Regions from separate parts of the Paenibacillus sp. FSL F4-0243 genome, predicted to be linked through region 1. Evidence: riboswitches for the same ligand, from Rfam matches in the RefSeq annotation. Region 1 holds a riboswitch; each other region holds the start of a gene.
The links. A riboswitch is a leader RNA that binds a small molecule or an ion and turns the genes downstream of it on or off. The one in region 1 is predicted to bind cyclic di-GMP.

Region 1 (7,889 bases):
ATGAACCTTTTATCGTAAACCAGCTACACATGAGCCTAGCCAAGCTCAGCTGGGTCGATGCTGGAATCAGTGTAAACCGTGAACCTTGGAAGGATATTACCTTTCCCGAAGGAACCCTTGAACATTGTCGAATGGAGAACATTCAGCTTCAAGCTTGGGGCCCACTCGCACAAGGCTTATTTAGCGGACGTTCATTAGAGGATCAACCAGAGAATATCGTCCAGACAGCTGCCATGGTTAAACAACTTGCAGATGAAAAAGGAACAACACCCGAAGCCATAGTGCTATCCTGGCTAATGACACATCCGGCAGCTATTCAGCCTATGATTGGGACTGTGAATCCGCAGCGCATCGCTTCCTGCGCCGATGCGGACAAGCTGGAGCTTACTCGTAAAGAATGGTATGACCTATATGTTAGTTCACGTGGTACTCGTCTTCCCTAACTGAGCCCACAATTAAACTCGCAAGAATTCTTAATAGCCTAATCGTGCCTCTCGCATGATTAGGCTATTTTTAATACATTCCCCTCCTATGCATCGTTCTCTATTGCGAATAAAAATAGATATCAAGCGATAAACCGAGATAAATAGAGATAAATTAACATTTTTGTTCTTTATAGAGCACAAACGAGACTTATTGACAGTTTTCTTTTCAATTTATTCCATGTATTATTCATTACAGAAGTTGTTCTCAATAAAGAACAACAATAACGAACAAAAGTAACTCAAGACATTGAGGGGAGGTATTCCTCTGAGACCCAGATCAGCAAAAAGAAGACCTAAACGAAAGAAACAAATCGGATTACGTGTTCTGCAATCAGGAATGGCTGTCTCCGTCTTGTTTCTGACTACCTCGCAGCAAGTGGGTAGTACCTATGGTGGTTTTGGAGCTACTACGCAAACCACTAGCACAATTAGCTTTTGCGAAGTATTTCCAAACTCGATCAAGGGGCTTCTAACAGAACTCAAAGATCATATCGAAAGAGCTACTGCTTTAAAAGGATCGCTGCAAAGCTATACCCCTTCAGGCAGTCTCTCAGACGTTTCGGGAATAGAAGGCATGACGCTGGATGAGCTTGATGTCGCAGCGCAAGAGATTTCCACACAAATCTCCGCGCTTCAATCTCAAATCGATGGCGTGAATGAGCAACTGGCCACCAACAGCCAAATTTGGAACGAAATCAATGGAGAGCTGAACGCAGCAGCAGCCGTCCTATTCCAGATTGGAGGATATATGACCTCTCTAGATTCAAACTGTCTAGAAATCAAGGATGAACAATTCTTCAGAGAGCTGCAAAGCAGCCTGAATCAAAGCGGTGTAATCTCTGAATCCCTGAATGCTTCCTTAAAGGGAGTCATCCAATATCTAAACTCCATACACGACATCGGGCTTCCATTTGCTTCGGTAGTGACCAGTGATGTATATGGACAACCCGAGTTACGCAACGAGGCGTTTCAGCAGCCGTTACCTTTCCTGATTCCTTTTAGTCAGCCGGCCGGCAATATCTCTAGCGAACTTACCTCCACTTATGAAAATCTCAATACTGAAATGAATGGTCTTAAAGAATCGGCTACTTCAGGAATCAGCAATCTTCAGAGTCAGCTCCAATTGATCAGTCAAACCCGTGAACAACAATTGGAAGCACTTGAGAAAGCCCGACTAGAGGCGCTGGAACAAACGAAGAAAGAAGAAGAACGTTTGGCACTTGAGAAAAAAGAAAAGCAAGAAGCCGAGGACAAAGCGAAAGCTGAAGCTGAGGAGAAAGCAAAATCGGAAGTGACTCCACCGACAGGTGAAGCTGCTCCAGAGAACATAAATAAAGAACAGCCTGAAGCCCCAGCCACTAACCCGGTCGTTCCGGAAATTGGTGAAGAGCTAACGATTCCAAAAGATGTACCACAGCAAGCGGTTCCTCAGGAGGCGCCAAAAGCGGAAGATACAACCACTTCCCCACCGGTAGCAACACCAGCCCCTTCGGACCCTCAACAAGTTAAAGGTGGCGAATAATATGCGGATTAAAAAAATGATCAACAATACATTATCGAGCATCATGCTTGTGATATTCATTCTGCTGGTGGTAGCCGTAGTTTTATCAAAGGCCTCCGGCGGTGAACCTGCCTTCTTCGGATACCAGATCAAATCGGTACTCTCAGGTTCGATGGAACCAGGGATTCAAACCGGATCGATTGTCGCTTTAAAACCCGGAGGAGATATGAATCGCTTCAAAAAAGGCGATGTGATCACCTTTAGAAATGAAGAAAACCTGCTCATTACTCACCGTGTTGTAGAAGCAACAATGAACAACGCTACTGGTGAAGCCATGTATCGCACGAAAGGCGATAACAATGATGCGCCTGATATGAACCCTACCAGTTCCACGAATGTTGTAGCTGAGTATACCGGGGTCACCGTACCTTACGTAGGTTACGCTATGAATTTCGCAGTTTCCAAAGCTGGAAGTGTCATGCTCATGATCGTACCAGGCTTGATGCTCCTGCTCTATGCTCTGTATTCGTCATGGAAGGCTGTAGCTGCACTCGAAAAGAAAAATGCTGCTATACTGCCCGCCTCTCCACCCCCAACTGAAATACAGTAATTCGTTGATTGTCCGCTTCCGCTTACGAACCGGAAGTTACAATATATAACTTTTATAAAAAAAACCACAAAAACCGAGGAGGAATTTTAATTATGGGTATCAAAAAAACATTGGGTCTTGGCGTAGCATCAGCAGCACTGGGTTTATCATTGATTGGTGGAGGAACCTTCGCTTACTTTAGTGACACTGCACAAAGCACTGCTACATTTGCTGCAGGTACACTCGATTTGAACTCCGACCCTTCAGTTATCGTAAATATTCCAAACCTAAAACCAGGTGATACTGTAACCAAATCCTTCAAATTGAAAAACGATGGTTCGCTCGATATCGGATCTATTATTCTGAACACTTCCACTCAAATTACGGATGCTAAAGGTGACAACTACCTGGATTTAGCCCAATTCATTAAGGTCAAATTCCTTAGAAATAACGATAAAGGAACCGTCGTTTCTCCTGAAGATGTAGTCTATCAAACTACGCTTGCTGATTTAAAATCTCAACATCCGGATCTCGTAAAAAATACTGGTTGGGATCAACTCTTCACCGAAGCATCTGGTATTAAAGCCGGCACCAATGACAGCTTCTCCGTCCAATTCGAATTTGTGGAAAATAACCAAGATCAAAATATTTTCCAAGGCGATAGCATAACCCTGACATGGGATTTCGTAGCTAAACAAGGTGCTAAAAAAGATTACTAAGATTAATAGAATAATTTAATATAATACTCGAAGAGCAGCAGATCCTGATTCCGGAAAGCGGATAAGTAGATGCTGCTCTTCTCTTTACAATAAACTTTGTCGAATTTAATGATATTTGCTATACTAATAACAAAAATTACGGAGGGGCGTCAGCATAGTGTCACAAAATATGGGCCAACGTATCCAGCATCTCCGCCTAGAAAAGGGATTGTCCCTATCTGAGCTTGCGGACAGAGCGGATGTTGCTAAGTCGTATCTTAGCAATGTGGAGAGAAACATCCAATCCAATCCTTCAATCCAGTTTATCGAAAAGATCGCCGATGCGCTTCAGGTATCTATCCACGCTTTGCTCTATGGAGAACCTAATGATGCTGAGGAGTCACCTTTAGATTCGGAATGGTTCCGATTGGTGCAGGAAGCTATGGCCTCAGGCATAAGCAAACGCGAATTCAAGGAGTTTCTGGACTACCAGAAATGGCGCCTTGATCAGAAGGATTAATATTCCACCTGACCTGATAAGATCCTCTTCTACTCATACTATTAAACATAAGCGCCTTCGCCCTCCTAACATGGACTGCAAAGGCGTTTTATATTCTAGTAAAATATAAGGACTATTTATCTTGTATACTTTCTTATATTTTGAAAAAGGGCCCAGCGAGTTATCGCTGGGCCCTTTTTCAAAATATAACGCACTAAATGTATTACTGCACGGCTTGCACAGTCTTCTCATGAAAGAATCGACGAATTTCATCTGCCTTTATGCCAGCCTTCTTAGCTGCTAATAATAAATGTACCCACTCAACGTCTAGATCAATGACCTGCTGTTCTCTGTTGCTTCCCTGGTTGGACTTGTCCAAAAAATCTCCTCCTAAGATTTTACGTCCCCAGGCAATCCGGCTGTCATAGTATTTCTACCTTAGACCCGCGACTTTGTGCCCCTGCCTTTCGGCAGGTTTACCTTTTACTGGACCCTTTACACGAAAGGATCTACTTTGAAATATATGAAAATCGCTAACTGCAATAACATTATACTATACTAAAGTGGAAAAGTGTGTCGATTTCTGATTAGTTTTTCCATTAAAAAACAAAAAATAGAAGCGCTTTTGTGCGATATCTTGTCCTATTAACACGATACTCGTCCCATTCATAAAATTAATTAAGCCAATATAATGATACTTCCTTCCCTATTAGTTAAAAATAAGGATATTAGAATCATTTTAGTGGGCCTTAGGAATGGGTAATGAGAAGAAACAGCGTTCTTTTCATTAGAACAAGCTAACCCATACCATTTTGCGAACGTATTGGACGAAAGAATGAATTGATTACACGTGTGGAAAGTAGCACAATAAGATGAGAAATGAAACCGCAATCATCACAGCTCCAGTAAGCGTTGACACAAAATGTCACGTATGGAGTTCATCCGTTAAGGAGGATGTATTCATGGCAGCCAAAGAGCCCTATAACGAATCCATTTGGAGTAAGTATTACGGACCCAATTTAGGCTACATTCAAGAAAGATATGAACAGTTTGTGAAAGATCCTTCCACCGTAGAGAATAATTATCGCGAGCTTTTTACAAATTCGGGTCCCCCACCCCTAACACCGGATAGCGAACCGGCTCCACAGCCTCGCATTTCGGGAGACACCGAATGGCTTAGAAAGGCAGTAAGAGCTTCCAAGCTAATCGCTAATATTCGTATATATGGCCATATGGCCGCTGATATTGATCCGCTTGAGCGCGATCACAATCCCATGGCTAAATATCTTGAACTCGAAACCTATGAGCTGACTCGTGAGGATCTGCTCGCACTACCTGCCACGCTCATTTGGGAGAATGCGCCGAATGATGTGCATACCGGATGGGATGCAGTTCAGCGTATGCGTCAGGCTTACACCAAGACAATCGCCTATGAATTCGGGCATGTGCATGAAGAACAAGAACTGAAATGGTTGAACAGACAGGCAGAATCCACAAGCTCACCAGCGCCTTTAAATAATGCAGAACGTAAAGAGCTGCTAAACCGCCTGATCCAAGTAGAGCAATTTGAAACCTTCCTTCACAAAACCTTTGTGGGTCAGAAGCGTTTCAGCTTGGAAGGCAATGACGCACTCGTACCGATGCTGGATGAAATCGTACGCGCTGCTGCGCATGACGGCGCAGAGCATATTCTGATGGGCATGGCGCATCGTGGTCGCCTCAACGTTCTTGCACATATTTTGGGCAAACCTTATGACATTATATTTTCAGAGTTTCATCATTCTCCGAACAAGGAGCTTTTCCCTTCCGAAGGCTCTACAGGCATTAACTATGGCTGGACGGGTGATGTGAAATACCATCTGGGTGCAGATCGCGCTGTCCGTGAAGGAGAAACCGTACGCACAAGAATAACACTAGCGAATAACCCAAGTCACTTGGAATTCGTCAATCCTGTCGTGGAAGGCTTCACTCGTGCTGCTCAAGAAGATCGGAGCACAGCCGGATTGCCGAAGATTGATACCAGTAAAGCTATGGCGGTACTGATGCATGGCGATGCTGCTTTTCCAGGTGAAGGGATTGTTGCAGAAACACTTAATATTGGCAAACTTCAAGGTTATCAGAATGGCGGGACGATCCATATCATTGTTAATAACCGGATCGGCTTTACGACAGAAAGCGAAGACTCCCGTTCAACGCATTATGCGAGTGACATCGCCAAAGGATATGAAATTCCAATTATCCATGTCAATGCTGATGATCCTGAGGCCTGTATATCAGCCGTTCGTTTAGCTAGTGCATATCGCAATCAATTCAAAAAGGATTTCGTTATTGATCTCATCGGCTATCGTCGTCATGGACATAACGAAATGGATGATCCTGAAACTACACAACCTATCGTGTACGGTAAGGTACGCAATCATCCAACCGTTTACAAGGTGTATGCGGAGCGGCTACAGCGTGAAAAAATTCTTACAGCTGAAGATGTACAAAAGATGCACGTTGAAACAGAAGGCGTATTGCAACGTGCGTACGATAGTATGAAGGAAGGCAATCACAAGAAAAAAGAACCAAAGGCCTTCATTCCTCTTCATACAGATCGCTCAGCGGCAGGCACTACAGCCGTACCGATCTCCAGTCTGCAAGAGATTAATCGTGAGCTACTGAGCGTACCTGATGGATTCCAAGTCTATCCGAAACTGGAGCGAATTCTGCAGCGTCGCAAGGACGCGCTGAATGAGGGTGAAAAGGTCGACTGGGCACTCGCTGAGTCCCTCGCCTTCGCAACCATCCTGAAGGATGGAACGCCAATTCGACTTAGCGGTCAGGATGCACAGCGCGGCACCTTCGCACACCGCCATCTGGTGCTGCACGACAGCAAGACAGGAGAATTATTCTCTCCGCTTCATCAGCTAAGTAATTCTCGCGCTTCCTTTGGCGTATATAACAGTCCGCTATCTGAAGCTTCTGTGTTAGGCTTTGAGTATGGTTATAATGTGTTCGCACCAGAAACCTTCGTCATCTGGGAAGCACAATATGGCGACTTCGCCAATGCAGGTCAGGTTATATTTGATCAGTTCATTGCCGCTGGACGTGCGAAATGGACGCAGCGCAGCAATCTCGTCGTCATGTTACCGCATGGCTACGAGGGACAGGGACCCGAGCATTCCAGTGGTAGATTGGAACGCTTCCTACAGTTATCCGCGGAAGAGAACTGGACCGTTGCTAACTTGACCACTGCTTCTCAATATTTCCATGTCTTGCGACGCCAAGCTGCTTTATGTGGACAGGAAGACGCTAAACCACTGGTGATTATGACACCGAAGAGTCTCATTCGTAATCCGCGCAGCACATCTGCCGGAACTGAGCTCGCCTCCGGACAATTCCAGCCTGTGTTAGCAGAGCCCCTGCTAGGCCAGAAGCCAGGTGAGGTCAAACGTCTAGTAGTCTGCAGCGGTAAAGTAGCTATCGACATCCAAACAGAGCTAGAAGCTGCTTCAGACAAAGATTGGTCATGGCTACATGTACTGCGCCTTGAGCAACTCTATCCGTTCCCAGAACATGAACTGAGTGCTCACTTAAGCTCCTTCACATCCCTTCAGGAAATTGTCTGGGTGCAAGAAGAGCCGAAGAATATGGGCGGGTGGAGTTATACCGAACCACGGTTACGGGCCATCGCACCGCAAAACACTAGCGTGAGATATATCGGACGTCCTGAACGTTCCAGCCCTGCGAGTGGTTATGCAGATGTTCATAGCTTTGAACAGCGTAGAATTGTTTCAGAGGCCCTAAAAGCAAATTCACAAGTACAAACAGCTGTACCGTCCTCTTAAGAGGACGGTATCACAATAGCGTAAACCATTATGTTTGGGGAGGTAACGGCCTGTGTCAGAAATCTTAGTACCCGATCTGGGAGAATCTATATCCGAAGGAACCATCTACAAATGGCTGGTTAAAGAAGGCGACACGGTAGGTCAAGGTGATGTGCTTGCTGAGTTAGAGACGGATAAAGTCAATTTAGAAATTAGTGCGGAGGTGGAGGGTGTCATCTCCTCCATCCTACGTCAAGCGGGCGAGAACGTAGCCGTTGGCGAAGCCATCGGCATCATCGGAGCCGCTA
Region 2 (7,889 bases), 130 kb from region 1:
AAAACCGCCCACTGGCTTCGGCTGGTGGGTATTTTTTTGTTTTTTACGAAATGTCGGATCCCGCAACAGGCCTACTATTTTCGTTTCTTTTTTACCCAAGCACCGATACAAATCCCGCATATCTTAGTTTTGTATCCAATTAAAAAGGAGGAATTGACAAATGGGCGAAGTACGTGGAGAACGTTGTTGCGGCGTTGGTGAACGTGAACGTGAACGTGAACCTGAACGTTTTGTTGGTGGAGCCTTTACATCCACAGGGGCAATCTTAGTGCTCTTTATCCTGCTGGTCATCATTACAAAAGCTTGTATATTTTAAATTGTATTCAATTACAAAGGAGGAGTTAAAATGGGCGAATTCGCAGGAGGATATGGTGGCTTTACTTCTACCGCCGCAATTCTGGTTCTGTTTATCTTGTTGGTAATCATCTCTAAGACTTTGTTTATTTAAGTTTCAAACCTCCCAATATAGCTGCACCTTATTAAATCCGCCAGTACTCATGCTGGTGGATTTTTTTCATACATAATCAAAGACGCACCCTGTCAACCTTAAGTGGTAGGCGAGTATCCCAAATGGATTATGTTGAAATTATGCGGAAGTACCGTACCCTGCCAGTAATGGTGGGGTATTTCTTTGCGTTCAGGCAAATTTTTTTATCAGTGATATAGAGTTCATACACATAACGTTACATCCGTCTAACCTTTACTCAAGTAAAATGGCGGAATGACCCAGTCTCTCTTGTGTGATATTTGGGTGTACACCGAAGACGAGATTCGCCCCGAAGACTATACATCAATCACGTGCAGGCAGGTTGCAGTGCTTACCTTTAGGTAAGTACGTGAACTAAAAGTGCATACTTACGCGATGTCATGGTGGGAGGTATACTCAAGTCCTAAATCTGATTCAAACATGGAGGATACACCAATGAAAACACTTATTGTCGTTACGCACCCAAACATCGAAACATCCGTCGTTAATAAACGCTGGATCGAAGAACTCCGTAAATATCCAGACAAATATACGGTGCACGAGCTGTACAAAGCCTATCCCGATGAAAAAATCAACGTGGAAAAGGAACAACAGCTGATTGAAGCGCATGATAAGCTCGTCTTACAATTCCCTGTCTACTGGTTTAGTAGTCCACCTCTGCTTAAAAAGTGGCTGGACGAAGTATTTACTTACGGATGGGCATATGGCTCGAAGAGTGATAAATTAAGAAATCGAAAAATCGCATTAGCTGTAACTGCCGGAGGAAGTGCAAAAGACTTTAGTGAAGAAGGTAAACTCGGCTACGGGCTTGACCGTATTTTATCTCCCTTTGACACGACTTTTTTGTATTGCAACGCTGATTATCGTTCCTTCTATGCCATTTATGGCACGGAATCTGAGACGGTAGGAAGTACGGATTACTTAAATAAATTGGATATCAGTTCGCAAGGCTATGTTGAATTTATCGAAAATATGTAATTAGATTTGAAGCAAAAAGCAGCATTTTCATTAATGGAAATGCTGCTTTTGTCATAAGTTGTCGTTAAATCATAAAAGGTATGGTTATCTCTTGCGCGGCTGGAACGAAGTTTTTCTCTCCCCAAGTGCACATCATATCCAGCACCGGAATAAGCGATTGGCCCTTCTCGGTCAAGGAATACTCAACTTTAGGGGGAATCTGGGGGAATTCCTCGCGCCTGACAAGACAGTCGGCTTCCAGTTCTTTCAACATAACGCTTAATGTCTTAAAAGGTATTGTACCGATACCCCGTTGCAGTTCATTGAACCGCACGATCTTGTTTTCAGAGAGATAGTAGAGAATAGTCATTTTATATTTACCACTAATAATAGACAAGGTGTAGCCAAAGCTAGTGTCCTTCTGTTGAATGCCAGACGGTATACAGATTTCATCACTCATGGGCTATTACCCTCCTTCAGAAAATATTCAACGAAAAGGCAAACGCCTGTTGTCGCTCCGTACTCAGGTCCCGACTTTATTATGTTTTACAACCTGCTATCAAGTCATCCTGTGAGAACGAATTCACTATATCATTTTGAAACAATTTGTTCAAAGCACTCGTGGCTAACTATCAATCGGTCGATTTTCTCTGTCGGCGAAGCGGGCCTCTTTGGTTGGAAATCAAAAGTGCCAAGCGGATAGCCTAAGCGACGAATTGAAGTTTTTAATGTAATTTTCATGTGAGCATCATCTTATTTTCAGGTTCAAGGTATATATTGAAGACACCAAACACCCCCCAGTGTTTTGTGGTATAAATCTCTCAGGTCTTGCCAACTCCCATGGTAAGGCCTATTTTTTTGTTCGCTAATTAAATGAGGGAGGGGGCAGCTTCTTCGCTACTTCACTTAATCTGATACTGCTCTTCATAGCTCTTAAAAGATGAAATATCCAGACCGAGATATCTGCGCATATGAATGGCAGCTTGGGCAGCGACGATGTCGTTTAACAGCAGCATTCGTTCATGGTATCCACGACATATAAATTTGGCTTCTATCCCCGTGTTAAGTCTGTTCTGCTCATAAACCTTGATTCCCCGTTTTCTCATCTCTGAACGAACATCTCTTAGATCTGTTGTAGCAACTGCTGCGGCTGTTTCAAGAACCTCCAGATAGGGGGTAGGTGTTCGTAAATGTGCAGATAGAATGGCGGAGTCCCGTTCGAAAGCTGATAAAATCATCGGAAGCAATAAATAAGATTTGACCAGCATGTTGTCCCTGCTTTCAGCTCTATTCATGAATCTCATCACCTCTAATGGGAACGTATATTCGTATTCTACCCCGATATTCCAAAAATAATCAATGGTATTTCTAAACAGCTAGTCCAATGTGATTGAATTCACAACTAAATTAGAAAGAATAAAATATATTAAAATTGTAATAATAAAAAATAATGCTTCAGACTTATATAAAGGGAGAATTAGGATGAAAGAGGAAGGAAGTCTCCACCGTGGAATGGTATTTGGTTTGATTCTAAGTATTCCATTATGGATATCGATATTAGGCTTTATAAAGTTACTTTAAAATTGAAGGAAAACCTTTGTGTGAAGCGCCTTTAGGCGCTTTTTTTGTGCTTGCTTACGCGTATGAATATCAAAAGGAATTGATTGACAATTGTAGGAATGGAGCGCTAAACTATTATTAGTTCAAAAGTATTAAAAGTCATAGACGATTATTTAATAGGATGCTTAAAATGCTAGTTCTAATCCGCAAGTCAATACATATATTATCATGATAATAGCAAACCGCCTGAAAGGGTGGGACGCAAAGTCCAGGAGTCTAAAGTGTCTTAAATGCGCTATGACCGTCCGACTGCCATGAGAAGGGAATTCCACTTCTTTTTTGGCGGTCTTTTTTGTTGTTAGGTCCTTTAGAGTTTCTGGTAATTATTCTGATTAAATATAAATCATAGATTTAGGAGGTGTGCTTTTTGAAAAGAAGAATGAAACCGCTGCTTGCACTAGTATTAGCGGGGATATTGACGGTAGGTAGTGGTCTTTCTGGAGGTCATTTGGTAAATGCGGCTGGGGAGGTGCTTCCCTATACTCCTACACCTGTGTTAGGTATTGCAGGGAATTTTAATACTTTTATTTTTGGGGATTTCAAACAATCTAATGATCAGGTTCATGGGCGCCTTGCGGCCAAAGGTAATATTATTTTGCAGAATTACGGCGTATCCAAGGATAATCCAGGTGGAGATGTTCTTATCGCTGGTAATGACATCAGTTTTACTAATGGGACTGTTCATGGAGCATCCGTTTATGGTGGTGTTTTTTCCAGCAACGGTGTAGATCTTAAAGAACCAGCGAGAAAAGGGACTCCTATTGATTTTGATGCTGAAGAGCAATTTCTTATTGGACGTTCTAATGAATTCTCTTCGCTTGCTACAATAGGAACTTTCAAAAAGGAATATGGGAAAATAACGATTGATGCTCCGGAACCATTTAACGTTCTTAATCTTAGTGCTGCCGATTTCGCTGGTGCTAATGGCTTACAGTTTAATATTGCAAATAGCGCCACAGTTATCATTAACGTTAGCGGAAGTTCAGTTAACATTCCAAGCTTTCAAATCTGGGGAGGTAGCCCTAACAAGGTATTATTTAATTTTTATGAAGCTAGCACTGTTGACATTGGAAGTTTAACAATAGAAGGAACTATCCTAGCTCCGCTTGCAAAAGTAACTTATAATTCCGGTGAACTGCATGGGACGCTGATTGCAAAGGGATTTGCTGGTGGGGTGCAGATGCATTGGTATCCATATAGAGGGGAAGAACCACCTCCGACACCAACGCCGACCGTGGCACCAACACCGACACCAACCGTAACACCAACACCAACGCCGACCGTGACGCCAACACCAACGCCGACCGTGACGCCAACACCGACGCCGACCGTGACACCAACACCGACACCAACCGTGACGCCAACACCAACGCCAACCGTGACACCAACACCGACGCCGACCGTGACGCCAACACCAACGCCGACCGTGACGCCTACGCCGTGCGTGACACCGACACCGAAGCCAACACCAACGCCGAAGCCAACACACACACCGAAGCCAACACAAACGCCGAAGCCAACATACACACCAAAGCCAACACACACACCAAAGCCAACGCCGATCGTGACGCCAACACCAACGCCGACCGTGACGCCAACACCAACGCCGACCGTGACGCCAACACCAACGCCGACCGTGACGCCAACACCAACGCCGACCGTGACGCCAACACCAACGCCGATCGTGACACCAACACCAACGCCGACCGTGACGCCAACACCAACGCCGACCGTGACGCCAACACCAACGCCGACCGTGACGCCAACACCAACGCCGACCGTGACGCCAACACCAACGCCGACCGTGACGCCAACACCAACGCCGACCGTGACGCCAACACCAACGCCGACCGTGACGCCAACACCAACGCCGACCGTGACGCCAACACCAACGCCGACCGTGACGCCAACACCAACGCCGACCGTGACACCAACGCCGACACCGTCGCCGGAAGTAACGCCAACACCGTCGCCGGAAGTAACGCCAACGCCAACACCGTCGCCGGAAGTAACGCCAACACCGACACCGTCGTCGGAAGTGACGCCAACACCGACACCGTCGTCGGAAGTGACGCCAACACCGACATCGTCGTCGGAAGTAACACCAACACCGGCACCGTCGTCAGAAGTAACGCCAACACCGACGCCAACGCCGGAGCCTCCGGTGTTCCCGACACCAACACCATCATTTGTAATTGGCACTATCATTGTTAATGATGATCCTGTGCCGCTGGGCCCTGTAGCTTCGTCGACTCCAGTACTAGTACCAACACCAACACCGTCGAGCAATACAGAGGTACTTGTTGATGAGGAGGAGATTCCATTAGGACCAGTATTGACAGTAACACCAACGCCGTCACCAGAGGATATTGCTGTAGTGGATGATACAATCCCGCTAGGTAATCCACCTGTTGATGAACTTCCAAAAACGGGAGAATCAAGTTCAGTCCCTTATTATGTAACTGGTCTAGGTTTTGCACTTATTGGATTGCTAATGAGAAATAGATTCTCGAGCAAGAAATAATAAACGGTGATTGTAGCTTGAATACAAGTTATGCCGTGAAGAATAGTAAAGCCGCTTTCGGGACATATTCCGAGGGCGGTTTTCTTTTGTTATGATTGTTATATTTTGGCGCATTCTAAGTAGATGTTATACTGATTTACAACGGATATGAGGAAAGGACGGGGAAGATGAATTGGTATGGTTCTTCATTAGCGCTGTCATCGTCATAGGAGCTCTGATCTATGCGGGCTTTTTCTTTTATGGAATTGCTATTAAACGAGCACCGAAGGAATTCCTGAGTAATAATCGTGATTTGAAGGTTGATCCCCCGGTTGCCGGGGCTTCTTGGGGTGAGGGGAAGGATTGGATCTCCAGTCAGAGCTTTGAGAATGTGGAGATTACATCTGAGGACGGGCTACAACTAAGAGGGTACTTGCTCCTTTCGGATCGTGCTGAAGGTCGTACGGCGATTCTAGCTCACGGTTATTCTGGAAAAGGGAAGGATATGGGGGCGTACGCCAAAATCTATTACGAGAGACTGGGCTTTAATATCCTGATTCCCGATGCCAGGGGACATGGGGAAAGCGCTGGGGATTATATTGGTTTTGGATGGCATGAGCGCAAGGATTATTTGCAGTGGATTGATTATATAATTGAAAAGACTGGGCCCAGTGCTCAAGTTGTACTACATGGGGTCTCTATGGGTGGTGCTACAGTGCTAATGACCTCAGGCGAAAATCTCCCGTCGCAGGTCAAAGCTATTGTCTCGGACTGCGCTTACAGCTCAGTTAAAGCACAATTAGCCTACCAACTACGGCGTATGTATCGCTTGCCAAGTTTCCCTTTTATTCAAAGTGCGAGTCTTATTACTCGTTTGAAAGCAGGGTATGGGTTTAGTGAAGCGTCTGCCTTGAAACAGGTGCGGAAGGCGAAGGTGCCGATTCTTTTTATTCATGGGGATGCCGATAATTTTGTACCATATAGTATGATGAATGAATTGTATGAGTCATGTCAGAGTCCCAAAGAGAAGTTCGTAGTGCCGCAAGCAGGGCATGGGTTAGCTTACGATATGGATAAGACGGGGTATATAAACGTAGTAACAGCTTTTGTGAATCAGTATGTAAATTAGATGCCCTGAACGTAGACAGCGCCCGATATCCGCTAGGTAGCGGTTATCGGGCGCCTATATTTTTCCACACATGGCATGTGTCCTTATGTAAGGTTCGTACAGCCATGCTTTTTCGTTATATTCATCCCCCGCCGTTCGTGAGTAACGGGTGTCTTAATTCCTTGTTATTTCCAGCAGCCGTGTGGCGAGAATAATCCTTCCAATACGACAAAAGCCCTACCTCTCTTTTGCCCTTGCGGCTCCATTGACCGCGCCAGTGTGAATCGGAATGCTATATTTCGAATTTAGTCTCATAAAAAGGAAAGTTTCTGCAAGAAAACATGAAGCCTCTGTGTCCAAATTGCCGAAGTGTAAAATAGTCGGCCTGACATCTTCTTGATGGGGATATTCAATATATCGAAAAACAAATACGATATAAATATAACACAGTATTGTTTAAAAGGCAAATATAATAATGAATTCCAAGATAAGGGTTGTTTGATTTAGAAGGGGAACAAGCAGAGCAAGAGAAAGCGTTTGATTTGAATATATCGTATGCTGGATTATTTGTGGATTAATTCGGAAAAGCTAGAAAGCCAGAGTAAATGGGGCTGTGGGGGTTATTTTGCGTGCCTATTTTGTGAACTGGTCTCTAAAACTTACATTAAACCCCAACATTGATTGAAGGATTGAGGGTAGACCGTTATAATTAATAAGTCTGGATTTTAATTAAAAAATAAGGGAGATTTTTATGAAACGCGCAGATGTGTGGTTGATTTCCATCGTGTTAATTGCTGCGCTCGCTTTTCTCGCACCGAGATGGTTTTCGGACAATGATGATAAAGGTGGGGCCGGTAAAAATCTCGTAGCCAATGTAACGGTGGACGGCGAGTTATTTAAAACGGTAAAGCTTACAAAAGAAGAACAAACCATTGAGGTTCGTACCGAACGTGGCTATAACCTCTTGAAGGTGCATGATTACGGGATTGAAATGTACGATGCCGACTGCCCGGATCAAGTATGCCTAGGTTTTGGTTTTATTACCCTGCCCAAACAGACGATTGTCTGTCTACCGCATAGAGTATTAGTGGAAATCACAAGTGCGTCGGGGGAGGATGATATAGATGCCTATGTCCAGTAGTGAATCTGCAACAGCTTTAAAAAGAACGGTAATTATTGCGATTTTCGCCGCAGTGGCAGTAGTGCTTAGTCTA
Region 3 (7,889 bases), 680 kb from region 1:
GCTGATCGATGGACGCAACGTGTATTCCAAGGAGCAAATCGAGGGTACCGGCCTCGTTTATCATTCTGTCGGCCGCCCACAGATGGGTGGATTGAGCGGTTATTCTGCTAGTGTGGCTGGAGCGGTTTAATCTAAGTTATATTGATTGAACTTGTGTTTTTTCTATTTAGGGATGAGCCGTGACTCCAGAGAATGTTTGGACTTCCAGCCGCTGTTGTCTGCAGATTTCCTGATTTAACCGCTGATAGCGGTAGAAATCCGCAGACAAAGGCGGACGCTATCGCTCTTACAGTTCCAAAATTCCCCTCCGCCACTTCGTTCCCTTATCTTAAGTTTCTAAGCAATTTATAAAGTTAGGTACTCTGATTATATACCGCAGTAGCAGATAGTCTTGCGCTTGTAGTTGCACTTGCGTTAGCTGCTGCCTCCCCCGGAGCAGAAGCGAATCTTTAGAAAAACGTGCTTGCTTCTGGCTGGTACAGCCCGGTACGCACGGATCAAGTATTAAGAAGAAGTTGGTTAGGTTAAGAACGGAAAGGGAATTTGGAACTGTAGAAACGGAGTGTTCGCCTTTATCCTCGGATTTCTACCGCGAGAAGCGGTTCAATCAGGAAATCTGAGGATAACAGCGATCGGAAGTCCAAAATCCCTTGGAGTGGTTTCTACCTAACAAAGATATAGCTTTTAATACAATCCATTCTAGCTACCACCAAACGGAAGCCAGACGTTTTGATAACAATTCAAATATGCTCGATTTCCATAATTCAAGGAGGGTTCATTCTATGAAAATGGTACTTCTATCAGGCGGTTCAGGTAAACGGTTATGGCCGTTGTCCAACGACTCACGTTCAAAGCAATTTCTAAAGGTACTTGAAAGCCCTCAAGGTGAACCAGAATCCATGGTACAACGTGTCTGGAGACAGCTGGAGGAAGCAGGGATGGCAGAATCATCTTATCTGGCCACCGGCCGCGGCCAAGTAGAAATGATACAAAGCCAACTGGGAAGTCATGTGCCGATTATCGTTGAACCGGAGCGTCGGGATACTTTTCCGGCTATCGCCTTAACAGCTACCTATCTTTATTCAGTGGCAGGTGTTTCTCCAGCGGAGACGGTAGCAATATTGCCTGTTGACCCTTATGTAGAAGCATCCTTTTTCGATACCATAGCTATGCTTGAGGGGACCATGCTGGAAAGTGGAGCAAATCTGGCACTAATGGGTGTTGTTCCTGAACATGCCTCAGAGAAATACGGATACATTATTCCTACCACCGAAGAGGCGGGGGAAAATGGTTTTATGAAGGTGAGTCACTTTCAAGAGAAACCAGACCGCATACAAGCAGAACAGCTCATCGAACAAAATGCCTTGTGGAATTGCGGAGTGTTTGCCTTCCGCTTAGGGTACTTGTTAGATATTTTGCAGCGTAAAGGGTTGCCTTTAGGATATGAAGAATTGCAGAAGCAGTATAAGCTATTGTCTTCCATCAGCTTTGATTATGAAGTGGTGGAGAAAGAAGAACATATTGTAGTACAGCCGTATGATGGATTCTGGAAGGATCTTGGAACGTGGAATACGCTGACAGAGGAAATGAGCAGCAAGCATGTAGGAAAAGGTTTTGTAACGGCGGATTCTGAGGGGACTTGCTTGATTAATGAGCTGGATATTCCGATTACGGTAATTGGTGCGAAGGATCTGATCATTGCGGCTAGCCCGGATGGGATTCTAGTTACCCATAAAGCTGAGAGCCCACGGATTAAAGAAGTGCTGAAGACCTTTGAACAAAGACCGATGTACGAGGAACGCCGCTGGGGCCATTACAAAGTTATTGATTATGTGAAATATGATGAAGGCAATGAAGTGCTGACCAAACGGATTTTTATATCCGAGGGGAATAATATCAGCTATCAATTACATCGCAAGCGTAGTGAAATTTGGACAATCGTCAGCGGCGAAGCAAGTATTGTGCTGAATGAGAAAAAACATAATGTGAAGGCTGGGGACGTGGTACGTATACCGGAAGGGACGAAGCACGCGATCCTTGCTTTGACGGATGTCGAGTTTATAGAGGTACAGACGGGTTCTGAATTAGTAGAAGAAGATAACATTCGTATTACTTTAGACTGGAATGATATAGAACTACAACAATTCATTTCATAGGTCTAACCTATCTATTTAACCAATCCAAAATTTCTTGAAACAGGTAAATTGACTCAATTATCAAAAAAAGTCATAAAAACACTAAATATATCATTAATTGTCGTCGATACTTACGGTAAGAGAGATTATTTCTCTTAAATTGAAAAGGCAAACCTATCGAAAGGTAGGGACGCAAAGCTATAGGGCCTTCGAAAGAGTGGCAGCCTGGCTACCGAAAGGGAGATTATTTTGAAAGCTTACCGTACGTATCGATTATTTGGCGCATTTCTGTCACTCGTCTTGTTTCTGACTGCACTTCCGCTTACTGTTGGAATTTCGCCGTCTGTTGTCATAGCTGCTTCAAATTCTGGAACGCCAGTTACCCCAGGAGCCTCACCTGAAGCCGTAAAGCTGCTTAACTATTTTTACTCGATCTCAGGAAAAGGTATTATTGCTGGTCAACATGACTATTTAGAAAGTCCAGATGAAATTAACAATATGCTGAAGGGAAGCAGCGGACAATATGCCGCTCTTCACGGTTATGAACTGGGCGCGATCAGCGGTCAGTCAGAAGGAACGATGGCCTGGCAGCGTCAAAATGTGGTGAACAGCGCGATCAACTGGAATAAAGCGGGCGGGATCGTAGCTATGACTTTTCATGCTAACCTGCCGGGCACCTCTTATGACTGGGATAATGTGAAAAAAACACTTAGTCAGAATGAGTTCGATAGTTACGTTACACCGGGTACCAAGCAATATAACAATCTGATCGCTGAGCTTGATAAGGTGGCAGTCTCCCTAAAAAGCTTGCGCGATGCCAATGTTCCGGTGCTTTGGAGACCCTATCATGAAATGAACGGGAACTGGTTCTGGTGGGGGAAGAAAAATAACTTTTCTAAACTTTGGAATATTATGTATGACCGTTTTGTTAACGTTCATAAATTAAATAATTTGTTATGGGTATGGAGTCCGAATGCTCCCAATGTTTGGTCAGATCCTTATGCGCTAACTTATCCAGGTGCTGATAAAGTAGATATTCTGGCAGCAGATATATACGAAAATGATTACCAGCAAAAATACTATGACAGCTTGTTGAGTCTAGCCGCAGGCAAACCGATTGCGATCGGGGAGAATGGTGAAATGCCTAATCTGGAGAAGCTTCAGCAATCACAAAGTAAATGGACGTATATGATGAGCTGGGGAAAAATGCTTTACGAGAATAACAGTGCAGATACAATTAAAACATTTATGAATAGCAACTATACCTTAACTAGAGATAAATTAAATACTAGTCTGGTACCGACACCTAGCGCTGCACCAGCGCCGGCACCTCCCGAAGAAGAGGGTGAGGCAGCAATTCCTCTTGTGAAGGGGCTTGCAGGAGAATATTACAACAACATACAGCTATCGGGAACAGCAGCTCTTACTAGAACTGATGCAATTATCGATTTCAATTGGCGGCAAGGATCGCCGGATGCCGCCCTCGGGATTGATCGTTTCTCCATACGTTGGAGCGGTAAAATTAAGCCATTATATGATGAGCAATATACATTTTACACTACCTCAGATGATGGCATCCGTGTGTGGGTGAATGGGCAATCCGTGATTGATAGTTGGACTAAGCAAAGTGGTACTGAGCGTAAGGGTAATATAACGCTGAAGGCTGGCCAGCTATACGATATCAAGGTGGAGTATTACGAAAATGAAGGCGATGCGAGAGTCCGCTTGATGTGGGAAAGTACTAGTCAAGCTAAAGAGACAGTTCCAGCAAGTGCACTTTATCTTCCGGATGTCTCCTGATTGATGAAAATTAAAGGTCGATCCTTAGTGGCTCTGCGTTATTGCAGAGCTACTAAGCTATAGTCCTCATTAGGTCAGAAGACGATTGTCCGATAACAGGTATGTTTATTTAGCACCTGTGGAGGCAGTACAGCTACCGAAAGGAGGATTTATTTGCGTAAATATTATAAGCAAAACAGATTGTTGTTTACTATATTACCGGTGTTTATTATTTTTTCCTTGCTGCCTTGGGGAGAGGTTAAGGGTCTTCCGAAGGCTATGAGTGTTTCTTCCGCTCTTCCTCCGGCTATACCAAGCAATCCATCAGCTTCTGAAGAAGCCAAGCAACTGCTGAGTAATTTGGTGAATCTACGTGGCAAAGGAATCCTGTCTGGCCAGCATGATTATCTAGAAAGTCCAGATGAACTGGTTCATAAGCTGAAGAATACATCGGGACAAAATGCCGTTCTACATGGTTATGAATTGGGGGCAATTAATAATCAACCCGAAGGGACGATCGCAGAACAGCGACAAGCTGTTATAGACAGTGCAATGGAGTGGCATCAAGAGGGTGGCATTGTAGCCATGACATTCCATCAGAGTTTGCCGGGGACTTCTCCGGAATGGTCCAATGTAAACAGAAGTCTCAGTCAAGAGAAGTTTAATACTTATGTTACGCCTGGGACGGCTCAGTATAAGAGTCTAATCTCTGATCTAGACGAGATCGCTGGCTATTTGGGACAGCTGCGTGATGCCGGAGTTCCAGTCTTATGGCGACCTTACCATGAAATGAACGGCGGTTGGTTTTGGTGGGGGAAAAAGGACAATTTTTCAGCGCTTTGGAATATTGTCTATGATCGTTTTGTAAATACACATCAACTGAATAATCTACTGTGGGTGTGGAATCCGAATGCGCCGAATGAATGGGCAGATCCTTATGCTGCATATTATCCCGGTGCGGATAAACTCGATGTTCTGGCTGCGGATATCTACAATAACGATTATAAGCAGTCCTACTATGAGGATCTGCTCGCACTTGCTGATGGTAAACCTATCGGAATCGGGGAGAGTGGACAGCTGCCGAACCCGGAAATATTAACCGAGAAACAAAATAAATGGGTCTATATGATGACCTGGGGAAAATTACTGACAGAAAATAATACGCTACAGTCAATTAAAAGCTTTATGAATGACTCGTTTATAGTATCGAGAGAGGATTACGTTCTCACAACAGGAGGCCCTTCGATAGCACCGGTAATCCCGGTAACCCTAGCGGGTTTAAATGGAGAATACTATAACAATACTGATTTAGAGGGAGAAGCGGTACTTATCCGCGATGATCGTAAGATTGATTTTAATTGGCATGGCGGGTCACCTGCACAGGAGATAGATGAAGATCATTTTTCTGTTCGCTGGAAAGGGAAGCTCAAACCTAAATTCAGTGAAAAATATACGATTTCGGCATCCTCTGATGATGGAGTCCGTGTCTGGATTGACGGAAAGCTGATCATCGATAATTGGAAGAATCAAAGTGCAACCCTTCATAAAGGAAGTATCCCGCTCACAGCCGGAACACTTTATGATATCCAAATTGAATATTATGAGAATGAAGGAGATGCTAATCTTCGCTTGCTGTGGGAGAGTTCCAGCCAGAAGCAGCAGGTGATTCCACAAGGGGCATTGTTCCTTCCTTAATCTAATGAAATGATAGGGTTAGACATTCCGGAAGAAAGAGAGGACCTATGGATGGGAATAACGAGGAGAATATCTAATAGAAAAAATAGGATAACTGCAAACAAACCATTACTGTTATTACTGAAATTCACCGCATTAACCGTCTTGTTTCTGTTGTCTGTCTCTGTTTTCGGAACGAATAAGACGAACGATTATAAGGTAGGTGCCAATATACCAAGATTAGCTACAGGAAGTGATGTTGCAGCAGAAATACCGGATGGTACTGTGATCTGGAATCTGGGACAACATGATGGCTCAGCAGCTGAGTTCGCTGCGAGTGGCACTTCTGGCAGTAAGAAGATATTTAATGTTCCTTCTTCAGCGCTCAAATCATCGGCTCTTCAGAGCTTGCCTGCAGGCTTGAATGGAAAGACCCAGCCGGAATTAACGATCACCTATCAGCTAAATAAGATCCCGGAGAATGGGGTCTTATTTAGCGTAGGAATTCTGGATGCTTATAAATCCGTGCCGCAAATGAGTGTGTTTTCCAATCGTCAATTGTCAGGGATCATTCAAATTGCGGGCGTATCGGGCACAGAAAGTGAATATAGCTTTCAAAAATCCTATGAATTATACATTCCCAAGGAGCAATTGAAGCTGGGAACGAACGAATTGAAGCTGCAAACGGTTCGCTGTTTATATTGCAGTGACAAAGAAGACGAATATTCCTGGTGGACTTGGGATAATCTCCGTTTAGAATCTCTTAACGCTCCAATTTCCGAGCCTATTCATGGCAGCTATACACTGACCGGAACAGTAGTGAATAATAAGCAGTTTTACTTTGATGAAGGTGCGGTTACGCACTTGCCTTATGTTATCAAATGGCTAGGGATGGCTTATAGCGGCAATGTGATGCGTACCAGTTGTGCCAGTGATGTCGGGAGATCCTGCTCAGATATGCTGGAATATTACAAGGTATTGAAGGATTACAACATGCAGGCGGTTGCTCTGTATTTGCATACTGGTGATATTAAGCTTAAGGCAGATGGATCGTTGCCTGCTGATGCGGAGAAAAAGCTGACAGATTATTTTGAACAATATAGCCCTTATTTTCAATATTATGAGGTAGATAATGAGCCAGGGTTATTTAATCGTTCTAAGGCAGTGAACCTGGCGATTGCGGACTGGTTGAATAAAAAGGGGAAGCAAATCGCGCCCCATTTACAAACTGTTGCTCCGGGCTGGGCGTATTGGCCGAGCTACAGTGAAGATTCCTGTGGTAATCAGAAGGGAACCGGGAAGGAATGTGGAGATCCGGATGGCTGGGAACGTGATCCAGAGCAACGTATGGAGCTGGAAAAGGTTACGGATTTGACCAATGGACACTCCTACGGTGACTCTTATATTTTTAGTAATGGAGGAAGCTTTACTGAGAATTTGAAGACCTTCACTGGCGCAGACAATGGACTTGGCAAAAAAATGCTGACCACTGAATTTGGTACCTCGGACAGTCATGTGGATGCCTATCAATACGGGGCAACGGAGCGGACAGCGGCTGTATTCGACCGGATCATGCGTGCGCATATTGGTTATGCGGATATGTTTGTGCAGCATGCTGCTTTTTTTAAGGATTTCAGTTTATTCAAATACGGGTTTAATTTAGAAGAGCATGATCCGGCGACCACAGAAATTTATTATACAAAAGAAAATGAGGATTCACGTGTCAGCATCATGAGAAGGCTCAGTCTTGCCTATGCTACACATGGAGCCCCGCTAACTTATCAAATTGCCAACAAAGATGTGTTAGCCGACAAGCTGGTATATGTTCGGGCCGTGGATACTTCTACATTGAAGCCTCTTGCTGGAAGCGGGGCGACTTCAAATAAGGTACTGGTTAATTTCGTTAACTTTGAGTCTACTCCACAGACCGTGAGTGTAAATGTGACTATGCCGAAAAACGGGGTGTATGAAGGGGAGCGTTTTGGAAACGGGGATACGTATGAAAAAGCAAGAAGTTATGTAACAGGTAAAAAGGCTACTCCCACGTTAACCTTTACGGAGACACTTGCTCCGGGAGAGGCTGTGCAGTATATTTTGCAGCCTTCCACTGAAGTAAAGCCGTCGGCACCTAAAGGATTCAAAGCCGCAGCAACAAAAGGTTTAGCTGTAAAATTAAATTGGTTGGAGGCACCGGGAGCAAGCTATGAGCTGCTTCGCGCTGAAGGTAGCGGCGGGGAAATGAAGGTGGTAGCCACCGATGTGAAGCTTACAGAATATACGGATCATAATTTACGTGAAGGG
Region 4 (7,889 bases), 2.0 Mb from region 1:
AATTATAGATGAACACCGTTACTAGGGGAAACAACACATTCCCTATGAGCATGATAAGGCTATTAAGAATAAAATTAACACGATAAGTGATAGCAGAAGCAATATTCGCCTTCATGCAGGTTTTATATATTTGATACATACGTTTCATGCGCCCACCCCCGTAAAATGCTTAAGCGATACCGCATACAGCACCCGGCAGACTATTCCGGCAATAATAACGGCTACAAGCTGCAACAACAAAACTTGGGGAATAGGTAAGGTTATATCAGCTAAAGTATAGCTACCTGTATAGACCATTGCAGGCAGAAAGGTCGTATCTTGAAACGGTAAGAAAAAGGAAGCCAGCTGTAAGGATTTTGGGAAAAAGACCAATGGAATCAGTGATCCTGAGAATATCCCCTCACAAAGACTGAAAAAGTTACGAATACTGGAGGATTGCACCATCCAAAATGCGACCATGCCAATACTATAATGGATGAAAAAGTTCATCATGAATGCCATAGCTATCGATAGCATTGCGTATAGTAAATTTGCGGGTAAAACATCAATATGAAAAATAAAGAAGAAGATCATAAAACAGGGTATAAATTCAAATAGAAGCCCAAGTACCCTATGCCCTGCCTTCTGAGACAATGCATCGAACATATGATTCATTGGTCTTAAAGAGAACGTAATGAATTTCCCGGTGCGAATGAGCATTTGTAAATTCCAATCGGCAAAATCCATGGTCAAGTAGTTGATCAACATCGTGGCACAAAAATAAGAGAGCATCTGAGAGAGCGACATCCCGTTAATAGAGGATTCTCCACTATAAACAGCGCTCCATATGTAATACTGCACCAAAAAATATACCGGGCCTACAAAAATAGAAACCATCGAATGCGTTCTGTACGCACTCCATTCCTTATAAGTAACAAAAGCAACCGCTCTCATAACGCGAAAGCGGTGCTTTATCTTCTCAAACATAAGTCACATCCTGCCTATCTTTGATATCTCACAACATATAATCTTATTCTTATTCGAGTCCGGACCAGATCACATTGTTTGTACCGAAAATCGCTCTACCGTCCCATATATTTTTATGAAAAGGGATATACCAAACGGCAATCAGCTGTTCAACCGGATCAACGACCAAAGAACAAGACCCCCATCCTTCATGAAAAAAAGTGCCTTCAGAATAAGATGTACTTTCATTATATCGAAGGTCTGGCCCAAGACCGTATGGTCTATCTGCTCCTCCATCTCCCCATGCGTAGTTTGGAAGTTTTTCAGAATTGAACCGCTTGGTCATTTTCTGAACAGCCATCCGACTTAAGATATGACCACCTTCGTATTCCCCATGGTTAAGCAGCATGATTCCGAACTTTTGTAGATCATTAACGGTTGAATACATTCCCCCACCAGTTCCGGGAGTCTTGATTTCTTCCTCAGACCTTTGTTCTTCATCCGTAATTTCCCCGTTTTGCAGCTTCTTAAGATATTCCTTGGCTTCTTCCGAACGAATAGCGATCCTACCAGCTTTCTCAGGCGGTATATCAAAGAAAGTATCTGTCATGCCTAACGGTTTTACAATGTTGTCCATTATGTAATCTTCTGCAATAACACCTGTTATTTTCTCGATAATTGCACCAAGAACCACGTATCCGAACGATGAATACATCCATTGAGTCCCTACCGGAAAACGAATACCATAGGAAAGTCCAGCTTTAATCCAGTTTTCTTTTCCAAGCTCTGATTCATAAATATACCACCATGCACTTTTATAGTAGGTATCACTTATAGTGCCATGATCAGGTGCGATGCCGGAGGTATGCGTCAGTAAATGAGCAATTGTAATCGGCTTAAAAGGATCGGCATCAAACTCCGGAAGAATAGAACTAACTGGCTGCCCCATAAAAATTTCACCATCATCTGCTAGCTGCCAGATCGCTGTTGCCGTAAACAGCTTAGTAATAGAAGCGATTCGAAATATTGTATCCGTTTTCAACTCTTGGTCGCTATCTTCTTCGTAACTGAAGCGTCCCCCCGCTCCATTAGCAAATATTTTTCCATAACGACTAAGAGAATAAATATAGCCATCGGCTACTTTCTTATTACAGAGATCCTCATAAAAATGATTAAGTGCCTCTAATCGGTCCTCCCTGTAATTCACTTCGTTCAGCTTGCTAAGCTCTGTGGATGATAACATGATTCGCACTCCCCCTATCAATCATTAAAAAGAATAGTAATTCTCAAAAATGTAAATTTACACCTAACCTATAATACCTTTTCAATATAATAGTTACAACATGATATTTCATACACTATTAAATTAATTCAGATTATTAATCACATAAATAGCATGTACTAAAATCCTAATAATTGGTAGGTCAATTTTATATTTATTTATTTTTTACATATCTCACTTCCTGTTGGCTACTGTCATGAATGGAGTAAAAAGCGCTGTTCTACTGAACAGCGCTTTTTACTCCATATGAAAACGACCTTATTATTCTAGTTCGGCGGGCTTTACAATGGTTGTACCTTTGTTATTCTTGGAATACTTAGCTTCGATTTTCGTGTTGTATGTATCCTTTTCTCCATCACTTATCAGCACATAACTCAGATCGACTGTCAGTTTTTCCGTCTGCCAGGTCTTAGTATTGACGAATAATTTCCACGTTACGCTTTTGGGTTGAACTGTCTCACCATCCCAGAGGTTCTCCTGGTCATAGAGTTTGATTATTCCCTTAGCTGCTGTCGGATCGGTTACCGTGAACTGCAGGACGGTCTGAGCACCAGCAGTGCTGACTTTCATAGATTTTTTATAATTTTTTACCGAATCAAGCATGGAAACAGGATCGTATTGACCTTTGGAGTAAAAAGAATCCCACTCCATCTTCTCCAGTCCAATCCAATACTGCGCATCAGGATCGATTGGCTCACCGTCATCGTCGTAACCTTCATCTTCAGATTCATCGATCAGTTCACTTCCGTCTACAAGATAGTAAAACTCCTTGTCATTGGCATATAGACTGTACGTTGTTTCTAAAAGACTACTATCAACGGTGCCGGCTGCAGCAAAATTCGGCAGTCGATTAATATCCAGCTTCAGTGTGTTAGTGTTGCTGATACGTACCCCACCGCTCTGAATATCCTGTTTTTTGATCACATCTAAGTGAAAATTCTTTATTGCTTTAGAGGCTGCCGTTACTTTGCTAATCATTTGATCCGCGGTTACTGCTGTTGTGGTAGCGGCAGACACGACTTCAGGATTAGACATCCATCCGATCGTTCCGGACAGCAATAAAGCACCTACTGCCAAACTAGTGCCTATTGTTTTGAAAAAACTGTTCATGTACTTCCCCTTTCGGCCCCTTGCGATAATGTAACGCCGTATAGGTCGAAATAATAAAAGAGCTCAAAATTGACTACATATTCTTAGAGCTATCCTTTATGCATCATAAGACATCCCTATGGCGGCCTGGCGATCATTTCCTTCTGTAGAAAGGCTTTAGACCCATGGCTTTGTGTCATCATCTTTCGATGATTTTACCTTTAACGCGGACATTCAATTAGTTTTAATTAGCTTACGGACGCATGTCCCACCGCTAATTTTATCATGGTTATAATTACCTGTAAACGACTTATCTTCCATTCAAATTCGCTATGATGCTCAGAAGAAATACTTCACTCAAAATGAAAAATGAACGATTACATACGCTTATAAGTCTTATTAATGAGAACAGCAAAGACAGGGGGTGCAGCAAAATGTGTGACCGAGAAATTTTCGAGCTCTATAAAGAACAAGTATATTATTTTTGTTACTACTTAATGAAAAATCAGGCAGATGCAGAGGATATTTGCCAAGAGGTATTTGTAAAGGTTATCTTAGCGGATAAGTCTAAGGTAAGAAACTTGAAATCTTGGATTTTACGAATTGCTTCGAATGAGTGCAACAGTGTGATTAAAAGGCGTAAGACAGGGTGGATGAAAGAAGTACGTAATTATTTACTATCCAGGTCTGAGGAATCAAACCCTGTAGAAAAACGGTTGGATCGACAGGAAACTAAAAAAGAATTACAAGGGTTATACAGTCAGCTTCCCGACAAAATCAGAATGGTAGTAGTCCTTCGTTTTATAAACGAATTGACTGTACCCGAGATCTCTAAAGTTATGAGCATACCCGAAGGAACTGTAAAATCCAGACTGAACAAGGGACTTAAAATACTAAATAGAATGGGTGGAACCCAACTAAAGGAGCTGAATAGTAATGAGTCTCTATATTGAAAAAGATAAACATATTCCCCGACCGGATTATGATTTGATGTGGACTGCCATAGAACAAGAAGCATATACACGTCAAAGAAATCTGCATTCCTCCCAGAATACTCCTAGGTCTAATAAAAAGGTTATTCCTATCAGTATTGTCTTCTCTTGCCTCTTACTTGTAGCCATTCCTGTATTCGCTAGTATGACGATTAATTGGGATAAAATTGGTGGTCGAAGTGTGAGCAATGCATTAAATAATGGCATCGGTCAACAGTATAATCTTCAAACTTCCAGTTCAGGAGTAACAATGAATTTGAACGGTGTTGTAACTGATGGAGAAAAAATGAAAATGCTGTTATCACTTGATACTAAATCTGATCTATCCCAATATACTGGATTTGCTACAGAGAAAAACATCATGACTAGTGAGTCCGGTGCCAAGGCAAAGGTATACGGTTATTTAGAATACGATCCTGAAAGCCAGAAACTCATTGGAGTATATGAGACACCTGATACATTAAAGGATGATAAAAAGGACTACAGGTTTGAAGCACGGAATCTCATTTTTTACAGTGATCGGAATATTCCCTTACAATCTAATCATCAAGCAGGAGATACAATTGATACGGGAGTTAAGCAATACCCAAGCATTCAAATCGAATCCGTTCGACAAGTTTCCAATCAAACCATTATCCGTTACAAAGTCGCTGCATCACCATCTGACTTAGGACGGGGTAACCCACATTTGGTAGTTAGTACTGCAGGTCAAGAGAATGAGGCAATTCCAACCATCATGCCTAACGAAGGATCGGATTTATTTATTGAACAGGTTTTCAATATAACTGAATCAGATTGGAAGGAAGCTAGTCTTCATTTTAGTTACATTGAAGAAGCGAAACGAATTTCAGGTACGTGGAAGTTCGATTTTAAAGCAGATGGACAAAAAGCAAGTGAGGCGATTTACACTAAGAAACTGTATAACAGTCCTGAATTTCAAGAAAAGACCGGTATAACCTTAGATCAGCTAGTGGTTACCCCTTTGGATATCCAAATTCTAATAGATGAAAATGATTCGCTTAATAAAGGAATTGTCCACTATAATACCGCTCAGTTGGTTATAGGTGATAAAACAATCACTGGGGGTTGGAATTTGAAAGGAGATCATTCCGAAAGCTACCAGCATTTATTTCAATTCGAATCTCCGGAATGGTATAACAACTGGTCTGATGTTCCAATGAAACTTATATTAAAGGATGCTGTCATTGAGAAACGTGATACCAGCAAGAATTGGATCACAATAAACAAACCTAAAGAACAAAAACAGTTCACTTCACTTGATGTCGATGGATTAGAAATTGAATTCACGTACTATACTGAGGGCGAAAATTTGATTGTTGAATCATCATCCAAATCTCCTGGCTTCAGAAGCGTTAACCAAACTACGTTACGGATTAATGGCAAAGAAGTGGTGCCTGAAATTACACCTAAGGGCATGATATCTACAGGAACTAATATTGATAGCTACAAAGATATTCCTTTCGACGAAAAAATCGAACTGAACCCCGGTATCTATAAATATAGCGATCCTAGCCGGAACGAGGAAATTAAACTTTAATACAAGAAGTTATTCTATTGTCCCGCCCTTTCTAGTTAATCCTAAGGGCGGGTTATTTTTGGATAGTTATGTATCTCTTTTATTTCCTTCATAACAAAAAAAGCATAGAACGGACTCAAGTCCGCTTTATGCTTTCCATTATTAGGATAAACAATATTTAACCAGCGCATCACGCACACCATGCTCATTGTTCGAACCCGTAACAGCATTCGCTGCCGCTTTTACCTCTACAGGAGAATTATCCATCGCCACGCCCATCCCCGCATAGGTAAGCATAGAAATATCATTAAAATAATTACCGATTGAGAGGACTTCTTCTTGCGGAATTCCCAGCTTCACAGCGAGATTTCTTAATGCGTTTCCCTTAGAAGATTCGGGATGCATCAAATCAACGAAAAATTCACCACTCCGCAAAATATTGTACTCAGGAGCCCAAGTACGCCATTCACGTTCAGCTTCGTCAAGGATTTCTGGCTGTGTAAATACAGTAAACTTAACAACCGGTTCACGGAAATCTTCCCATGCGGGCAGCGTCGCTGGCACAATACGGAAGTGCTCATACATATAATTAGCTTCTTTAGTCAGATTCTCTACATTATCAACATACATATCAAAAGCAGTATTCACATCATAATGAATATTGTGCTTACGGCAATAGTCAATATAGGGGTCAAGACCACGTGCATCCATACCATATTGGTGCAGCACTTCTCGATCTTCCACTCGTACCGTCGCTGCTCCATTGTGACCAAGCACGTAACCAGTCAGCCCCATTTCCTCCATGAAAGGAATCGAGTTCTGTGGACTGCGTCCCGTACACAATACGATTTGACCGCCAAGACGTGTAACCTCAGCAATAGCTTCCTTATTCTCAGAGCTTAAGTGGTGATCATCATTTAATAGCGTACCGTCCACATCTAGTGCAATCAGTTTGTATCTCATACTCCACCATCCTTGTCTTTCTTTTTCTATATATAATTGAACTTGAGGCTTTTTGTGTTAAGTGTCAGTGGCAACTATGGTGAATGTTTGGACTTCCAGCCGCTGTTGTTTCCAGATTTCTTAATTTATACCGTTTAATAGCGGATGAAATCCGGAAACAAAGGCGGTCGCTATCGCTCTTACAGTTCCAAAATTCCCCTCCGTCTCTCCCTTCTCTTATCCCAATTTTCCAAATTCAATTTATATATCAATTTATATATCATTTTCTCTACTATCCTTCTGACCCATCTGTGCCTAAGAGTGCCAGTTCCTCTAACGTCAGCTCCCGACAAGCTCCAAGCGGCAGACTTTCATCCAGCTTCAATTCTCCCATAGATACACGTTTCAGAAAAGTGACTTTTTTGCCTACCGCCTGAAACATACGCTTCACCTGATGAAATTTCCCCTCAGTGATGATAAGTGAAATATGGGAAATCACTTTGCTGCCGCGCTCTCTTCCAAGAATGGTTAAGTGTGCAGGTAAAGTAACGTAGCCATCTTCCAGCTCCACCCCTGCTGCAAAAGCCGCGACATCATCCGCGTCTACATCGCCCTCGATGGTTGCCTCGTACGTTTTCGGGACATGCTTACGTGGCGACAGCAATTCATGGGCAAGCTTCCCATCATTAGTGATCAACAGCAGTCCCACAGTATCCTTATCTAGCCTTCCTACAGGAAACGGTTCAAACTGTGCATACTCGTCCTTTAAAAGATCCAAAACTGTCCGATCCCGCTTGTCCTCCGTAGCTGACAGGACACCCGGGGGTTTGTTCATCATAAGATATATGAATTCACGGTAGGTAACAACTTCTCCCCCTACCTCTATTTTATCGGCATAAGGATCCACATGGAACCCACTATCTTTTACCACGGTCCCGTTCACCAATATTAAGCCTTGTTTAGCTTGTTTACGGATATCACTGCGCGACCCCACTCCAATATGAGACAACACTTTATCTAATCGTTGTTTTTTGGCGGGCTTACCTGATTGGCTCATTGCTACATCCACCTCCAGCCTGCGGGATATTCGTTCTTGAGTATG

Region 2: linked by a shared signal. The riboswitch ahead of NSS87_RS02440 (collagen-binding domain-containing protein) and the one ahead of NSS87_RS01890 (anti-repressor SinI family protein) in region 1 are both predicted to bind cyclic di-GMP.
Region 3: linked by a shared signal. The riboswitch ahead of NSS87_RS04780 (glycosyl hydrolase) and the one ahead of NSS87_RS01890 (anti-repressor SinI family protein) in region 1 are both predicted to bind cyclic di-GMP.
Region 4: linked by a shared signal. The riboswitch ahead of NSS87_RS10755 (DUF6612 family protein) and the one ahead of NSS87_RS01890 (anti-repressor SinI family protein) in region 1 are both predicted to bind cyclic di-GMP.

The regions. Positions count from the first base shown of each region.
Region 1 is NZ_CP150151.1:420,630-428,518, reverse strand. It holds gene NSS87_RS01915 (aldo/keto reductase) at 1-443, shown strand, start outside; gene NSS87_RS01910 (hypothetical protein) at 838-2,007, shown strand; gene NSS87_RS01905 (signal peptidase I) at 2,009-2,596, shown strand; gene NSS87_RS01900 (TasA family protein) at 2,689-3,294, shown strand; gene NSS87_RS01895 (helix-turn-helix domain-containing protein) at 3,464-3,793, shown strand; gene NSS87_RS01890 (anti-repressor SinI family protein) at 3,996-4,151, opposite strand; cyclic di-GMP riboswitch class I at 4,179-4,263, opposite strand; gene NSS87_RS01885 (2-oxoglutarate dehydrogenase E1 component) at 4,735-7,602, shown strand; gene odhB (2-oxoglutarate dehydrogenase complex dihydrolipoyllysine-residue succinyltransferase) at 7,655-7,889, shown strand, end outside.
Region 2 is NZ_CP150151.1:545,663-553,551, forward strand. It holds gene NSS87_RS02415 (hypothetical protein) at 161-316, shown strand; gene NSS87_RS02420 (sporulation protein YjcZ) at 347-448, shown strand; gene NSS87_RS02425 (NAD(P)H-dependent oxidoreductase) at 923-1,465, shown strand; gene NSS87_RS02430 (helix-turn-helix domain-containing protein) at 1,530-1,904, opposite strand; gene NSS87_RS02435 (hypothetical protein) at 2,347-2,739, opposite strand; cyclic di-GMP riboswitch class I at 3,231-3,321, shown strand; gene NSS87_RS02440 (collagen-binding domain-containing protein) at 3,432-5,588, shown strand; gene NSS87_RS02445 (alpha/beta hydrolase) at 5,761-6,696, shown strand; gene NSS87_RS02450 (NusG domain II-containing protein) at 7,427-7,816, shown strand; gene NSS87_RS02455 (Gx transporter family protein) at 7,800-7,889, shown strand, end outside.
Region 3 is NZ_CP150151.1:1,097,504-1,105,392, forward strand. It holds gene NSS87_RS04770 (UDP-glucose/GDP-mannose dehydrogenase family protein) at 1-130, shown strand, start outside; gene NSS87_RS04775 (sugar phosphate nucleotidyltransferase) at 783-2,156, shown strand; cyclic di-GMP riboswitch class I at 2,293-2,372, shown strand; gene NSS87_RS04780 (glycosyl hydrolase) at 2,385-3,935, shown strand; gene NSS87_RS04785 (glycosyl hydrolase) at 4,089-5,609, shown strand; gene NSS87_RS04790 (discoidin domain-containing protein) at 5,661-7,889, shown strand, end outside.
Region 4 is NZ_CP150151.1:2,462,589-2,470,477, reverse strand. It holds gene NSS87_RS10770 (ABC-2 family transporter protein) at 1-148, opposite strand, end outside; gene NSS87_RS10765 (ABC-2 family transporter protein) at 145-966, opposite strand; gene NSS87_RS10760 (serine hydrolase domain-containing protein) at 1,016-2,188, opposite strand; gene NSS87_RS10755 (DUF6612 family protein) at 2,489-3,337, opposite strand; cyclic di-GMP riboswitch class I at 3,455-3,546, opposite strand; gene NSS87_RS10750 (RNA polymerase sigma factor) at 3,751-4,269, shown strand; gene NSS87_RS10745 (DUF4179 domain-containing protein) at 4,253-5,866, shown strand; gene NSS87_RS10740 (Cof-type HAD-IIB family hydrolase) at 6,008-6,808, opposite strand; gene NSS87_RS10735 (pseudouridine synthase) at 7,080-7,844, opposite strand; gene NSS87_RS10730 (RsmB/NOP family class I SAM-dependent RNA methyltransferase) at 7,847-7,889, opposite strand, start outside.